3 regions of the Bacillus sp. 1A genome follow, and region 3 is predicted to be linked to each of the others. Evidence: riboswitches for the same ligand, from Rfam matches in the RefSeq annotation. Region 3 holds a riboswitch; each other region holds the start of a gene.
The links. Region 3 has a riboswitch for S-adenosylmethionine ahead of ACUN0F_RS02130 (ABC transporter permease). Riboswitches for the same ligand answer to the same signal wherever they lie in the genome.
Positions count from the first base shown of each region.

Region 1: linked by a shared signal. The riboswitch ahead of ACUN0F_RS31625 (cyclase family protein) and the one ahead of ACUN0F_RS02130 (ABC transporter permease) in region 3 are both predicted to bind S-adenosylmethionine.
Region 2: linked by a shared signal. The riboswitch ahead of ACUN0F_RS17275 (M20 family metallopeptidase) and the one ahead of ACUN0F_RS02130 (ABC transporter permease) in region 3 are both predicted to bind S-adenosylmethionine.

Region 1 covers NZ_JBQYLZ010000001.1:6,181,010-6,186,395, forward strand. The annotation lists one part of gene ACUN0F_RS31610 (IS3 family transposase) at 1-5, opposite strand, end outside; gene ACUN0F_RS31615 (nucleotidyltransferase domain-containing protein) at 65-847, opposite strand; gene ACUN0F_RS31620 (PRK06851 family protein) at 969-2,078, opposite strand; SAM riboswitch class I at 2,228-2,340, shown strand; partial or broken gene ACUN0F_RS31625 (cyclase family protein) at 2,425-3,052, shown strand; gene ACUN0F_RS31630 (hypothetical protein) at 3,080-3,460, opposite strand; partial or broken gene ACUN0F_RS31635 (ATP-binding protein) at 3,685-3,846, opposite strand; gene ACUN0F_RS31640 (S-adenosylmethionine decarboxylase related protein) at 4,056-5,321, opposite strand.
Region 2 covers NZ_JBQYLZ010000001.1:3,383,524-3,388,909, reverse strand. The annotation lists gene ACUN0F_RS17290 (alpha/beta fold hydrolase) at 1-727, shown strand, start outside; partial or broken gene ACUN0F_RS17285 (IS6 family transposase) at 1,016-1,183, opposite strand; gene ACUN0F_RS17280 (Lrp/AsnC family transcriptional regulator) at 1,323-1,763, shown strand; gene ACUN0F_RS17275 (M20 family metallopeptidase) at 1,899-3,104, opposite strand; SAM riboswitch class I at 3,193-3,295, opposite strand; gene ACUN0F_RS17270 (AAA domain-containing protein) at 3,371-5,386, opposite strand, start outside.
Region 3 covers NZ_JBQYLZ010000001.1:401,958-407,343, reverse strand. The annotation lists gene ACUN0F_RS02150 (DUF3981 domain-containing protein) at 1-397, shown strand, start outside; gene ACUN0F_RS02145 (multidrug effflux MFS transporter) at 525-1,775, shown strand; gene ACUN0F_RS02140 (hypothetical protein) at 2,025-2,528, shown strand; gene ACUN0F_RS02135 (DUF3951 domain-containing protein) at 2,547-2,681, opposite strand; SAM riboswitch class I at 3,090-3,195, shown strand; gene ACUN0F_RS02130 (ABC transporter permease) at 3,332-4,249, shown strand; gene ACUN0F_RS02125 (ABC transporter permease) at 4,266-5,270, shown strand; gene ACUN0F_RS02120 (ABC transporter ATP-binding protein) at 5,227-5,386, shown strand, end outside.

The DNA of each region.
Region 1 (5,386 bases), 5.8 Mb from region 3:
GCCATAGAAAAACTGCACCTCCAATTGTTAGACTGTGTCTAACAATTGGGGTGCAGTTCAACTCTCACTTGTGCTCTTTTTCGTATACTTCAAACAACATATCTCGAAACAATGTATTTAAACTCTCAATATCGATTCCTGATCCCTTTTCAATTCCTTTTACATATTGCTGATAGTAATGAATTTGTTCTTCTAAAAATTGATTCAACACCTCAATTTTTAATCCAACATCTAATTCAGTACCTGCCTTTTTCTTTATTAACAACTGTTCAATTTCATTTAATACGCTACGTTCTAACGATAATTCTGTAATCAATCGATCGAATTCTACAGGTGGTAAAGTTGTTTTCTCCTCTAGCCACTTACAAGCTAAAATAGGACGCAATACATAAAAGTATTTTTTCAATTTTACGTTCTCACCTTGCAAAAATTCACGATAATTTTTTGAAGCCATATGTAAGTAATGATATATCGTTGCTTTTGGATCAAAGTGCTTATCACTCATTTGCTGAAGCTGTTCTGGAAAATGAGAGTTTTTCGAATAGAAAATCGGTGATCGAATCCATTCGAGTAAAGCTGGGTTTGACTTTGCGAATAACTGTAATGCCTTTTTAATATCCCATCCGCTTATATCTAAATCATCACTAATCGGATACTCAATTACATCTCGTTTATCATGAATTGATAAATACCACTCTACCGGATGCATATAAACAAATCTAACATCATAATCACTATCTTTCGATGGAAATCCCCAAGCACGACTCCCTGATTCCACTGCAAATAAAATTTTCACATCATTCTCTTGTTCAATTCTTGCTAACTCCACTCTAATTTTCTCTCTCATTTCATACCCTCTCCATTTTTTGATTATTTCCTTGGAAATTCGACAAATATACTGCTAATTTTACTACATACTAAAATAGCTGTCAGAAAATTCCCGACAGCCTACTAAAATCCTTTATTTTTTACTTGTTCTTTTCTGTTACACTAACCGCAATTCGTTCAAACTCTTTTTGAATCTCCTCTTTATATGCATCTACTTTTGAAAAATCCATAGCAGCAATATATATTCGTTCTAATTTATCACGAACTGATTTCGCTTTCGCTAAGAAAGACATCGCCTCATTCATTTTCGCTTTATATTGAATCGACACGTCACGAATTTCTGTCGCATACTTCTCATCTGTCCCTGGTGTCACAATCAAGGCATACATATCTATAATTTCATCACCTTCGCGGCTCGGAAAATATTCATGTGGTGCGGTGCTATCAAAAATTGCAAACCCTAATTCTCTTACGATAACCATATCAAGACTATTGGGATCAAATCCACAATGATATACTTCAACTTCAAATCCTTTTTCTTCTGCTGCCTTAGCTAATTTTTTAAGCATTGTTGATTTCCCAGAGCCTGGGCGTCCTTTTATAAAATAACGATGTGGTAATTCCTCTGTTAAATTAGGAACAAAATCAACTGCTCCTTTCGGTGTAGCTGCCCCTAAAAACCGATGTTTCACAAGCGATTGTTTCCCGCCTTTATCTGTAAATAACTTCTGAATCAGCTGATCGGTTAGTTCATTTGCTTTATTAAAATCAATATTATTAATATATATTTTCTCCCACTCATCATGTATAACTAGTGCCTCGTTAAAACAAGCGTAAGCAGTTTGAAAAGCCTTGCTTGCTTCTGAAACAAATCGTTCAATTTCCACCTTCTGCTTTCTTAATTTATTTGAGTCCCAAGCAACCCCTAAATTAATATACTCTTCGACAACTCCTGGCATTTTCGGCTCAATAACATGCGGTGATGTTCCATCAACAATTCCTACTTTTAACTTCGGGATAATTACACCATCAACCGATTTATTATCAGAAGAACAGTGTAAAAATTCAATATCATATCCTTTTTCAACCCACTCACGACCTATTGCTTTGATTAAAGAAGATTTCCCGGTTCCAGGACCACCCTTTAAAATAAATAACCTGTTTAGCCCTTTTAAATTCTCGTCGTATAAATTATGAAATCCTCTAGCTGTATTTCCACCAGCGTAATAATTCAATACATTCCCTGTCACTGCACTCACTCCTTCGCAGCATTCTATTTACATAAGCTACAATATGCGAGCAACTTTATTTGGGTGAATACCTATTTTGTATTGCACGAAAAAAGGAAATGAATTACAATTTAAAAGTAGTGAATATTCAGAAATAAAAACTTAATATGTCTTTATCAAGAGAGGCAGAGGGACCGGCCCTTTGACGCCCAGCAACCTCAGTTTATACAAACTGAATAGGTGCTAATTCCTGCAAAATGCATTGCATTTTGAAAGATAAAACGTAACTATTGTGTGCAAAACTCATCTTTCTTGATTATGAAAGGTGAGTTTTTTTATTTCAAAACATATATTGGAGGTATTAAAAATGAAAGTAATTGACCTATCACAAACATTTGAAAACAATATGTCCCAATTCCCTGGAACACCAAAAATCAATTTAGGAGCCATTACAAGCGTTGAAGAGACAGGCTATCAAGTTACAGATTTTCATTCTGTCGTTCATGTTGGCACGCATTGTGATGCTCCTGCTCATTTCAGGCGCAACGACTATTGATCAATTACCCCTAGATCAATTTGTAGGCGAAGCTGTTCTTATTGATGTAACTCATGTACAAGAACGAAAACTACCTAAAGAAGTATTACACAACGCTGACATAAAAGAAGGTGATATTGTCATTTTCCATTCCAATCTATCTACGAAATGGAATACAGAAGCATATGAGAAAGAAGCTTTTTATCTTTCTGAAGAATTAGCTGAAGAACTAGTTCAATTAAAAGTAAAATCTGTCGGTTTAGATTTCATCTCTCCTGATGAGGTAACGACAGAAACATCGCCAATTCATCACATACTACTTGGGAATAATATTTATTTAATCGAAAACTTAACCAACTTAGATGCAATTAACACGAAACGTTTCTTTTTCTCAGCGGCACCTTTAAAAATTAAAGATAGCGACGGTGCTTTCGCAAGGGCATTCGCTGTAATTTTTTAAACAAACTATAAAAAAAAGCAAAGATCATCATTGACCTTTGCTTCTATTTTTTTTATTTAAACTAAGAAAGAATTGCTCAACACGAGGACGTAACCAAGCTAAATAATCTTTCTCTTTCTTCTTTGTACAAGCTATTTCTTCGCCATCTACCATTCCGACAAGCTCTAGCTCTAACAGTTGCCTCGTAAATGCTAACATATTTATTTCTTCGTCTGGATACTCTTCTTTTAATTTCTCCTCAATTTCCCCCAATAAAAAACCGTCACGCATCATTGCCAATGCATCAATCCAAAGTGGCGGCATTTCATATTTTTCTCCTGTAATTGTATCTTTTACAATATAATTCTTTTGCTCTTTTCGAAATTGAATCGTGTGTAAACATACAGTCGAATTTAATGTTAATTCCATCATACCACCTCTTTCATAATATCTGCATAGAAAAAAGGATGCGCGTGCACCCCTTCTTTCTCTAACACTACCGAACCGTTACATGAATAACAAATCTCATGTCGATATTTTCCTCCATTATAAACGAAGTATTTTATAAAAAAAACCCTTCTTGAAACATTTTATAAAATGTTTATATTTACACAACAAGAACACTTTTCTGAAAAATATTTTTCTCTAGCACATTATGCTGTCGTTAAAAAAATCTCTACTTTCGTTCCAATTCCTACGCTACTTTGAATTGCGATACTTCCTTGATGCTCCTCAATGATTTTATATGTAATCATTAACCCCAGTCCCGTACCATTCTCCTTTGTTTTGTAAAAAGCTTTATCGATTTTCCCTAACAAATCCGTTAATTTTTTTAAATACTTTTAAAGCTTCTCTTTCCTCATATATCAAGCTTTTAAATTTGTTCATATAAATACTCCTCATACTCAATACAAAAGCTCTACATATTATCTCCTTAAATTATAAGTATGAAATTGCTTTCAGGGTAAGATGTAACCTTATCATACGAAAAGGAAGGAGATTTCCCCTTCCTTTTCGTCACAACTTATATCCATCTTACCCGATCATGTAGCAATCCATCCGTAAAGTCATTTCCGCCCACTACAAAATCCTTCATATATAAATTCAAATATTCTCCGTACTTACTCTCTGTATTTAATAATAATTCCTCTACATAATAGGCACCTTGTTTAAAGTTATCGAACAGTAAACTACACAAGCCAGCATAAATTCCGCATCCTACTTGGAAGTAAGTCGCATTCGTTTTATATTTATGAAAAACTTGACTGCTATTCATCACGTTATACATATATGTCTCACTATTTTCATAAACGAGTAATACACCTACTAGATCCTCGCCCGCAATCTCTTCTTCGGCTGGATTAAATACTTTACGATTCCAACTCCATAAATCTTCTACTTGATCTAAGTTCTGTCTAATTACATTAGTCGTATACTCATTAATTCGGTAAAGAAAACCCACTTCCATATTGAAGTTTTTTCCTAAAATTAAAACTTCCTCATGTGGCATTAAACAGCCATAAAACTCTTTCTCTCCTAACTTTACTTTATACTCTGAAGCATATACATCTTCATAAAAATAAAGGGGACGATGATGACTCATATACATCGGATAACTCCATATCGCTTCATCTAGAAATCGCTCTACTGCCCATGAAGCATAAAGTGTATGAGGCTTTATCAGTGCTGTATCATTCAAAAATGACGTATCATGTTCTACTATATAGCATGCTCTTGGCTTCTCCTGTGGACGTTCCTTCATAAGTTCAACGACCATCCATTGAACAACACCTGGATTCATACCTGAGCCTATAATTGCTTTTGTATTTGTAAATTTCTCTTTCTCCTTCTCAAACCTCGTATATCTTTCCGTAAGCTGAAAGCCGATTAAACTATCGTCCTGATCTACTGCCTCATTTTCCAAAGCTGAATTAATATAAAAAATTCCAAGTTCATTACAACAGCTTAAGACTCTGATCGTATCTGCACCCGAAACATCAATAACAACACCCGTACTTTTTTCTTTCAAATGTTGTTTGAATTTCACTACATCTTGAAGGTCGATTTCATATAAAAACAATTGATCTTTCAAATTTGGAAACAACTCACCATAATAAGCCCTATCTTTTTGTTTTATATCAACCAAATGAAATGTAACATTCTTTATCGCTTCATAAATCGGGTCTTTTTCATTTGCTATCGCTTGATTTAAAATTGCTAAAACTGCTTTTGCTGCTCCACCAGCACTACCAAGTAATGTAATCGATAACGAATTTGGAAACTGCTCCACAAACAAAACTCCTTTAATATATTAGTTGAGCAGTTCTCCCACAAAAAAATAAATTGAATATATAA
Region 2 (5,386 bases), 3.0 Mb from region 3:
AGAGAAAGATAGGAATGAAACACCTATTATTTTTCTTCATGGGACGTTCAGCAATGCCGATGCCCTTTTGCCCCTCTCACAATTTTTAAGCGGTTTAAATACTTGGTTCGTAGATTTACCTGGATTTGGGCGTACCCCTTATCACCATAATCCTTCTGTGATAGAAGGCTATGTAGAGAGCATTTCCACTATGATCACTGAGTTGAACAGACCCGTTATATTAGTGGGGCATTCATTTGGCGGATTGATTGCGGCTCAAGTGATGGAACGGCTGCCCTCACTGATCAAACAACTCATTTTATTGCAGCCAGTACTGCATCCTATCCAACCTAAATATAGATTTCGACGTATTACAAGTTTCGTTCTAAAATATATGGAGCCCGCCCGTTTGGAAAAAGAGCTACTTCAAACCAATAGCTTCAGAACATCGAGTCAGTTATTGAGTAATTACGCTCATTCTGTGGTCCGTGATTTAAAATCCCCCCGTATACGCAAAACTAACGCTACGGTCATGTCTTGCTTAACTATATCAAAATCCATCCAGTTAAATCCCGAGACATGGGATAAGAGGAAAATTAAGATACTATGGGGAGCTTTGGACAAGGATCATCATGTCCCAAAGCAGTTTGAACACTTGGATATTACACGTATTCAGTACGGTCATCAGTTTCCTGTTGAATCTCCTGAACTAACTGCTCAATGGATTTCTCAAGCTGTAACAGTATAAAGGTTCTTTTGATAGTATTGATGGAGGTGTGATTGTCAACACAAATTCAGACTGCTTTTTTAAGGGCTCGTTTTCTGAACTCAACTGAACTTAAATAACCTAAAGTTCCATGTGCATGATGATGGTTAAACTGGTTCTGTTGCAAAGTTTGAAAAAAGCATAAACAGGTTGGTAAATGCAGAACAATGTTTAGGTAGTAATTGTTGAAGTTCATTGTACGTTGAAAAGGCGGAGTCTCTTTGAAGACTTCGCCTTTGTTTATATAGGGTATGAATGGTTTCATAAGCGTGCAGATTTATTTTTTACTTTCCAAATTCGATAGATGGGATTGCCATATTTATGACTCCATCGCATGATGGTTGTTGTTTTCACTGAAATACCACGTTCTTTCAGGATTTCAGATACATCACGATAACCGAAAGAAAAACGGCAGTAGTAGCCGACAACTACTAAAATAACATCTTACTTGAATTGTTTTCCTTTAAAATATCTCATGTCTGATTCCCCTAAATCCTGTTTTCTAGAGTGTAGCTTCATGTAGAAAATTTTGTAACTTTACGATTCACTTTAGAAAATAAAGCAAGGAGGCTACACAATGCAAAACGCAGTAAAACTAGATGAATTTGACCATGAAATTATGAACTTGTTGTATGAAAATGCGAGAATTTCTGTTTCAGAAATAGGACGGATCATATCCATGACGCAACCTGCTGTAAAAGAGCGTATTAATAAACTTGAAGATCAAGGAGTTATAGCGGCTTGCCGAACAAAATTTGAGCCTTCTAAAATTAATAAAAACATTCAAGCATTCATCATGTTTAAAACAAGCCAATGCTCTGATTTCATCCAATTTTGTAATGCCGCTCCCGAAGTAACTAATTTATATCGAATTAGCGGGGAGTTTAATTATATGATGAAGGTCATGAGCAATTCGATGGATTCTCTCGCTACATTTTTAGACTCCTTAATGCAATTTGGATTATCGTCTCCTTTAATTGTTTTAAAGAGTGAGTTTGAGGAGAAATTGTCGTTCTGATAAGAGGGTACTAAGATAAAGATACCGAGTGTATGTGGAATAATTCTTATATAATATAAAAAGAACCAGCCATAGGCTGATTCTTTTTTCATTCAATTTCCTACTAGAAAATCCAGAGATACGTCTCTTTCTCACCTATCCCTGATTTCTCTGCGCCTCTCTAAACTCCTCCTTCACCTTCTCTAACAACCCTTCTTCCGTAATTAATCGATACGCCGTATTCGCTAGTGCTTTTGCCGATGTAATTAACGCTTTATCTCCAAGTTCTGAACGTGCTGCTTCTCTAAATTCATTCGTATGCGCAATTAAATCGTCTGGTCCAATTTTAATGTACGGATGAATTGTCGGTACGACTTGGCTTACGTTTCCTGCGTCTGTTGAGCCGATCCCTACTCTTTCTTTACGGTTTACATCTTCACCAAGTTGTTCTAGTTCTTCGGCTACGACGTCATTAAATGTTTCTGTTACGAGCAATTCATCGATTTCATTTTGGAATTGATGAATTTTTACTTTTGTACCTGTTGCTAACGCTGCTCCTTGTGCGATATTTTTTACTTTTTTTGTTACTTCTGCACATCTTTTTCGCGTTGCTGCGCGGATGAAAAATCTTGCTGCGGCGTAGTCAGGAATAATGTTAGGTGCTTTTCCGCCCTCTGTAATAACACCATGAATTCTTACATCTGACGGAAGTTGTTGGCGAAGTGCGTTAATACTGTTGTACAGCTGAATCACCGCATCTAATGCGTTAATCCCCTCTTCTGGTGAAGCCGCAGCATGAGCTGTTTTTCCGTAAAAATGAAAATCAAGTGGATCGACTGCTAATGAAGGACTCGTTGTCGCTGTCTTTCCACTCGGATGAATCATAAGTGCCGCATCAATATCTTTAAATAACCCCGCTTTTACATAACTCGCTTTCGCACTACCGTTTGGCCCTCCTTCTTCAGCTGGTGTTCCAAACACGACAACTTCCCCACCAATTTCTTCAAGTGTTTCTGATAATGCGATTGCTGCCACAACGCTAATTGTGCCAATTAAATTGTGACCACACGCATGACCTAGTCCCGGTAAAGCGTCATACTCAGCTAAAAATGCGATGACTGGTCCTTGTTTTCCTGAACTTTTTCGCGCGATAAAACCTGTTTCATGTCCAGCTATATTGTGCTGCAGCTGAAAGCCTGCACTACCTAGTAATAAACTTAACGTTCTTGATGCATAAAACTCTTGGTTACCAATCTCTGGATTCGCATGAATATCGTGACTTGTTTCTATGTACTTTTCCTTATTTCTTTCTATACTCTCTTCAATTGTTTTTCTTTGTGACGTTACTCCTGTCGCTCCCATTTTTCTTCCCCCTTATATTTTCACGTAAAAAAGCCTCTTTCTAAAAGATAGAAAGAGGCTTCTGCATATACAGTCAAAATGAGCTTCTTTCTTATCTTTCAAGTTACCTTGCTGGAATTGGCACAGTATTCATAAAAGAATCCGCTGCCGAGGTATCATAGGGCCAGTCCCTCAACCTCTCGTGATAAGAATTTTCATAAGATTATATTAAATTATATTCATTCTATGTTCATTCCGATTAAAAGTCAAGGAATTCCTATCCGAATTTACCGGATATCTAAAAATCCTTTTAACACACCAATTGTCTCAGGTGCTTGTAATCTTGCACATACGTACGGAAATTCCATACTACCTTCAAATATCATTTGAGATGTGAGCGGTGCTCCCGCCCAAAAGATTTCATCATCGATTACGATAAACGGGAATGCTTTATTTTGTCTTTGTAACTTTACATTTTTTAACGGAACTGGTCCATCACTATACACTGTTATTTGCGCATTTGTACGCATTAACGCTTGCCAGACTCGCTTATCCACTTGCTTTGTACTTGGAAATGAAATAATAATTTTTCGTTTTGCGGCTAAAATATCTTTCAATAACCCTTTCGGCTCTTCAAGATTCATTTCCATAAACCAGCGTAAACGTTTCGAAATTTTCCGCTCCCACAATTGTCTTGATGTCGTACGATCATATACATCTCCGTGACGTTCTATATGAGCTGTTAATTGTGATAACGCTTGTTTTCTCGAAAGGTTTTTACGCATATAATGACAATCTGATAATTGAATGAACTTCCCTCTCGCTCTCGTTACTGCAACGTTGACGAGGCGATGATTTTTATGGTCAAAGAATAACACGCCAGGTCGTTCTTGCGGATAACTATCAACCGTATCAAATATCATCATATCTCTTTCAGAACCTTGGAATTTATGAACCGTCGCCGCTAAAACTGGTATGTTTTGATATTTCGTTCTCTGCAACATTTCTCTAATACACGTTGATAAAAAGCGAGATTGTGCCCTGTAAGGTGTAACAACACCGATCGATTGAACACCATCTAACAGTCCGATTAACATCATTTGCATCGCTACTAAACCAGACATAATGTTAAATCGAGAACCAGAAGCAGCGTCCTTTAACGAAAAGGCTCCCATTAAGCTCGTATCAAATAAAACACTTGCCTCATTTGCGAACGGTTGCAATCGCGCAAGTTCCTTACGCTCTGAAACAGACGGATGGTCGTATACTCTATTTTTATAAATAAATGAGTTTGTAAACTTCGATATATCCGCATGCATACGCCTTTGTTCCTGCAACATAAATAGGTTCGGATGTGCTTCTGATTTATTAACAGAATCAACAATTCCGGCATGATAAAACATATCTTCCCCAAGCCATTTTCGAACGAGTTCATGGTTCGCCATCGCAATTGGAGGTAACTGTAAAAAGTCCCCACAAACGACAATACGTTTTCCAAGTGAAGCAGCTAATGCAATTTGCGGAACATATGCCATACTCACTTCATCTACTACAACTAAATCAAATGTACGCTCATAAATAAGTGAATCAATGGCACATTTCGATAAAGTCGCACCGATTACTTTCGCATTTTCAATGTATTCTTTTTCTACTTCTTTAATTTTCGCTTTTTGCTTTCGAAGATCACTTTCAATCTCTTGTATACGCTTCTTATCAGCAGAAGTCGCTTTATATGATAAAATCTTTTCACGAAGATCTTGTCGTGTTTCCTCTAAATAGAGTCTTTCTTCTCCCCATGATCCGTTCGTCGTTTCAACTAACTTCGACGTAAGTAATGTTTCATGATTTCTTATATGTTCATGTTGACTATAACCGTAACGAACAATTTCGCCAGGTGTCCATTTCTTTTTCTTCTCAATTTGCTTCGTTACTTCACTCATTAATACGTCTACTGCCGCATTACTATGAGCTAATACAAGTACCGATTTTCCTTTTTGATAATGAGCCGAAATAATACGTGATAAATTGTAAGACTTCCCTGTTCCAGGGGGTCCCCACACGTACGTTGTCGGATTGTAAAACGAACGATACGCCAATTCATTTTTCGGATTTTTCATCTTCTCAATATGTTTCGGACTGCTCGTCCCATCAACAAGACGCTTTATACGACTACGTTTTAGTTTATCTTTATGTGCCTCTTTCAATCGCTCTTGTAGTTGCTCTAACAATTGCCACGGTTCACTGTATAAAACAGCTTCTCGTATTTCACCTTGTATATAATCATTTAATTTCAGTTCTATTTC
Region 3 (5,386 bases):
TGTACCTGTTATTGATGACGGTGGATTAGTACGTGCTCATACAGTTATCTATGCTTCTAATGCGAAAATATTTGCAACAGGTTCGACGCAAAAAGAAGCGCTTGAGAATTATAAAAATGCGCTGAGCGGAAGTGGAGATTCATTTAGACCAACTTCAAGTGGTAAAGAGGCACAAAAAGAAGGCGTTGTACAACGTGTATATAAAGAAAAATCAGGTGAAAATACAATTGTGTATGTACTGTTAGAGAATGAACAAAAAGTATTTATGATACCGGTGAAGAAATTCCCATATGCTATGTTTACAGAAGTGGGAGATCCAATTCAAATCACATATTTAGACACAGGAGAGGCGATGTCTTCCGTATCTAAATTTACAAATAGCAATTTGAAAAAGTAAAGCGATAGAAATTCTATCGCTTTTTTTTACGGTATGAAACAGGAAAATGCACTATACTTGACGTATGTTTATGTTGTAACTATAATTGTTACGATTTAGTATTTATCGGAAAGGGTGAACGGAAAAAGTGAATGAAGTTAATCACGAAATATATAAACCTGTAAAGACAAATAGGTTATGGATGATTCTTGTATTAGGGACACTTACGGCGATTGGGCCATTATCTATTGATATGTATTTGCCTTCTTTACCAAAATTAACAGATGATTTACAAACAGGTGCATCTCTTGCACAGCTTACATTGACAGCTTGTTTGCTTGGGCTTTCAGTAGGACAATTATTTGTTGGTTCAATTAGTGACATTTACGGAAGGCGCAAACCTCTTATTATCGCTCTTATTATTTATGTTGCTTCTTCTTTACTTTGTGCTATTGCACCATCTATTTGGAGTTTAGTGTTATTGCGCTTCTTACAAGGGGCTTCAGGATCGGCCGGGATTGTTATATCACGTGCAATGGTACGTGACATGTATTCAGGTTCTGAAATGACGAAGTTTTTCTCACTGCTCATGTTAGTAAACGGAGCAGCGCCTATTTTGGCACCGATTATTGGGGGACAATTACTACAGTTCACGACATGGCGCGGTGTCTTCATCGTTCTCGGAGCAATTAGTGTATTCATGTTAATATCAGCTACTTTCGTATTACGTGAAACATTACCTCCTGAAGAAAGAGAAACAGGTGGTTTGTCAGGGACATTGGCGACGTACGGAAAACTGTTAAAAGATCGTTTGTTTATGGGATATGCATTATCACAAGGGCTAGTAACGGCGGCGATGTTTGCTTACATTTCGGGCTCACCATTTGTGTTGCAGAACATATACGGAGCATCACCACAGCAATTTAGCTTATTCTTTGCGATTAACGGTATCGGTATTATTATTGCTAGTCAGGTCACGGGCCGTTTAGCAGGGAAAGTGAATGAGAAAACGTTATTCGTTTCCGGTATTATTATTGCAGCCGTTGGTGGTTTATCTTTACTACTGACAATTGTACTAGGAATAGGTTTAATTGGTGTTTTATGTTCGTTATTCCTTGTTGTATCAAGTGTCGGGGTTGTATCAACAACTGGTTTCTCATTAGCGATGAGAAACCAGAAACAAGCTGCAGGAACAGCGTCGGCCTTATTAGGGTTATTACAGTTCATTTCAGGAGCACTTGTTGCACCATTAGTAGGTATTGGCGGAAGCAATACCGCATTACCGATGGGGGTTGTGATAGCTCTTTGTGAAATTGGTGCTGTATTATGTTATCTATTTATGGCCAGAAGAAGTGAAAAGCAGTTTGAACTGCAACAAAGACAAAATTTAGAAGCTTAAATTATAAAAAAGAGCTGATTCAAATATTTTTGAATCAGCTCTTTTTTCATTTCTTTGAAATAACTCATACAGCTTTGTAAGGTGATGCAAAAGTTATTTGCATAAAGTGACGATACTGTGACAAAAATGTAGGCATGTATATTAAGGTAGCGTCTGAAGTGTAAAAAGTAGGATGTTCTCGGTATAATAATAAGTGGAGATAAAAGAAACTATAATGAGTAGTAGCTGTAGATAAAAGGAGAAGAAGAGATGAAGAAGGTTTTGGGTATTGCTGTAATGGGAAGTATGATCCTTCTAGCAGGATGTAATGGAAATAAAGATACGAAAGAACCGAAAGAAAAGGTAGAGCAATCTACTGAGCAAACAGAAGAGATGAAAGAATACCGTGCGGTACATGAAAAATACGATATGAAAATGAATAAAGAAATTAATAAAGCACTACAGTTATTTGAAGTGGCAAAAGAAAAGGGCGGTAAGGAAATAACGAATGTTACATATAAAGAAGATGTACAAAAGGTAACGACTAGCATGTTAGAAGATATTGATAATATACGTAAAGAAATTCGTGTTCCAAAGTCGAAAGAGCAAGAACATGAGGTATACGCTGGTTTCTTGAATGAATCGGAACAAGCAATGAAAAAATTACAGAAGTTAGCTAAAGAAGAAGACTCATCATTGATTCGTGATATAGAAATTAACTTTGCAACAGCATCAACATACTATAAACGTTTTCAAGCAGAAACGAAAAAATAACCTTGCGTACGCGCAAGGTTATTTTTTCTTCTTACCATCTCCGTCTTGATCCTCGGATACTAATACATTCTGTTCCTCGTGAAATGCAGAGATTGTTTGTCCGGTAATATTATCGAATGGAGTATAAAAAGAAGTGATACGTTTCTTTTTAATAAAGAGTTTATCCCGCTATTTGCCGGGCAGTAAGACCCCACCTCAAAGTTCAGTGAAAGCAAAGAAGTTAGGTAGGGGATCAACTGCCCGTAAAAGCCCGATTGGTTCAACTAATAATCAGTGGGGGATGAACAAAACCCCCACTGATTAAAGTTTCACTTTATAGAAGCCGATGATGACAAGTACAAGTATAACGATTGTTAAGGGTAACTCTATAGTAGCAAGAAGTAAGGGATCTATCTTATCACTTCTTTAATATTATTTCTTTTTATTATAAGAGAAAACTGTAATTTGGATAAAAGAAGTAAAAACTGATTTTTCTAAATATATCCAATTTGATTGACTTTTCATTTTTTCAGAATTATAATTCAAAATATACAATTTGAACCAAATAATAATATAGCAATTTACTTATCCAGAGAGGTAGAGGGACTGGCCCTATGACACCTCAGCAGCGGGTTCTGTAACAGGAACACCGTGCTAATTCCAGCAAGCAAGTCTTGAAAGATAAGTGATGGGCCTTCGTTTATTAAGCCTTGATCTTATTTTTTAAGATCAAGGCTTTTTGTGTTTTAAGAAGAGGAAAGGGAGTAATGGGAAAAATACGTTAATAAAACAAAGTAAATACATTTGTTTAGGGGGTTATTGAAGTGTATGTTATTAAAAAACTATCGGTTATGGTGTTCACGCTATGGGTCATTACGACAGTAACATTTTTGATTATGCATATCATTCCAGGGGATCCGTTTTCATCAGATGCGAAAATCTTTCCTGAAGAAGTGATACAAAACATGAGAGCGAAGTATCACCTTGATGAACCGTTATGGAATCAATATGTTGCTTATTTAGATGGCGTAGTTCATTTTGATTTTGGTGAATCTGTTCAATCGACAGGTCAAGGTGTATCAGAAATTATAACGACAGGATTTGGTCCATCAGCGATTATTGGTTTACAAGCACTTGTTATTTCATTGTTAGTCGGAATTGCAGCAGGTACATTTGCAGCCCTATATCATGGGAAAGTAATTGATTATAGTGTGAGCTTACTTGCGATTCTCGGTATTTCTATTCCAAGTTTTATTTTAGCACCACTATTTATACAAGTATTTGCTATACAATTTGAACTTTTACCAGTAGCGTCTTGGGGCACATTTGAACATACGGTATTACCGTCATTCGCATTAGCATTAGGGCCAATCGCGGTTATTACAAGATTTGTTCGCTCTAATATGATTGAAGTTTTGCAGAGTGATTATATTAAGCTAGCGAGAGCGAAAGGCATACCAATTAAGAAAATCATTATAAGACATGCTCTTCGAAATGCGATTGTTCCAGTACTTACATTTGTTGGACCGTTAATGGCTGGACTTTTAACAGGGACTTTCGTTATTGAAAAAATATTTTCCATTCCTGGTCTAGGAAAATATTTTGTAGATAGTATTTTTAACCGGGATTATCCGGTCATTATGGGAACAACGATTTTCTATAGTGCATTATTAATTTCTTGTATTTTCATTACAGATATTATTCACCGTATTGTTGATCCGCGTATTCGTTCTATTATGTAAGGAGGGGGGCATTTAAATGGGAGCTTATGAAATCAATAAACAGTTATTAACGAATGAGGAGAAAAAAGAATTAACGATAAATAAAGATCAGCAAACGATTAGTCGAAAGAAGGAAGTGTTTCGCAAGTTTATATCAAACCCTATAGCAGTTTTAGGGGCAGTGACGTTATTACTAATTATTATTTTCTCACTGGTTGGCGAAAGTTTAACGGCATTTACTGCGAGTGAACAAGTAAAAGAAGCAACAAACTTACCACCTAGTAGTGAGCATTGGTTCGGAACAGATGATTTAGGAAGGGACATATGGGCGCGCACCTGGGCTGGAGGGAAAATTTCACTAACAGTTGGATTAGTGGCAGCGGCTCTTGATATAGGAATAGGTGTACTAATCGGGGGCTTTAGTGGATATGTGAGAGGACGCAGTCGCCTTGGAACGTTAATTGATGAGTGGATTGTACGAGGGATTGAAGTGTTATACGGTATCCCATATTTATTAATTGTTATTTTATTATTAATCGCTATGAAACCAGGGCTTTTTACAATTATTATTGCCCTTGCATTAACAGGATGGATTGGTATGGCACGTCTCGTTAGGGCACAAGTCTTATCTTTAAAGCAAAGAGAATTTGTTATTGCAGCAGAGCGATTAGGTACATCGCATATGAAGATTATATATGGGCATTTAATTCCGAACTTAACAGGTATTATTATCGTAAATTTATCATTTACAATTCCAGCAGCTATTTTCTCAGAATCATTTTTAAGCTTTATCGGACTTGGGGTACAATCACCAGCGGCAAGCTGGGGCACGATGACGAACGATGCACTTGGGACGTTACTAAGCGGAGAATGGTGGCAACTTTTCTTCCCATCGCTGATGATTGCTCTCATCATGTTCGCATTTAATGCAATTGGTGATGGTTTGCAAGATGCAATTGATCCAAAAATCGTCAAACGGAATCGAAAGGAGAAAAGACATGGGACAGCTCTTATCTTTAGAAAACGTAACATTGGCCGTTGAAAAAGAGAATAGTAAGCAAGCAATTGTGAAGCATGTTTCCTTTTCTATTAGCGAAGGTGAAATCGTTGCACTTGTAGGAGAAAGTGGTTCAGGAAAAAGTGTTACAGCACAATCTA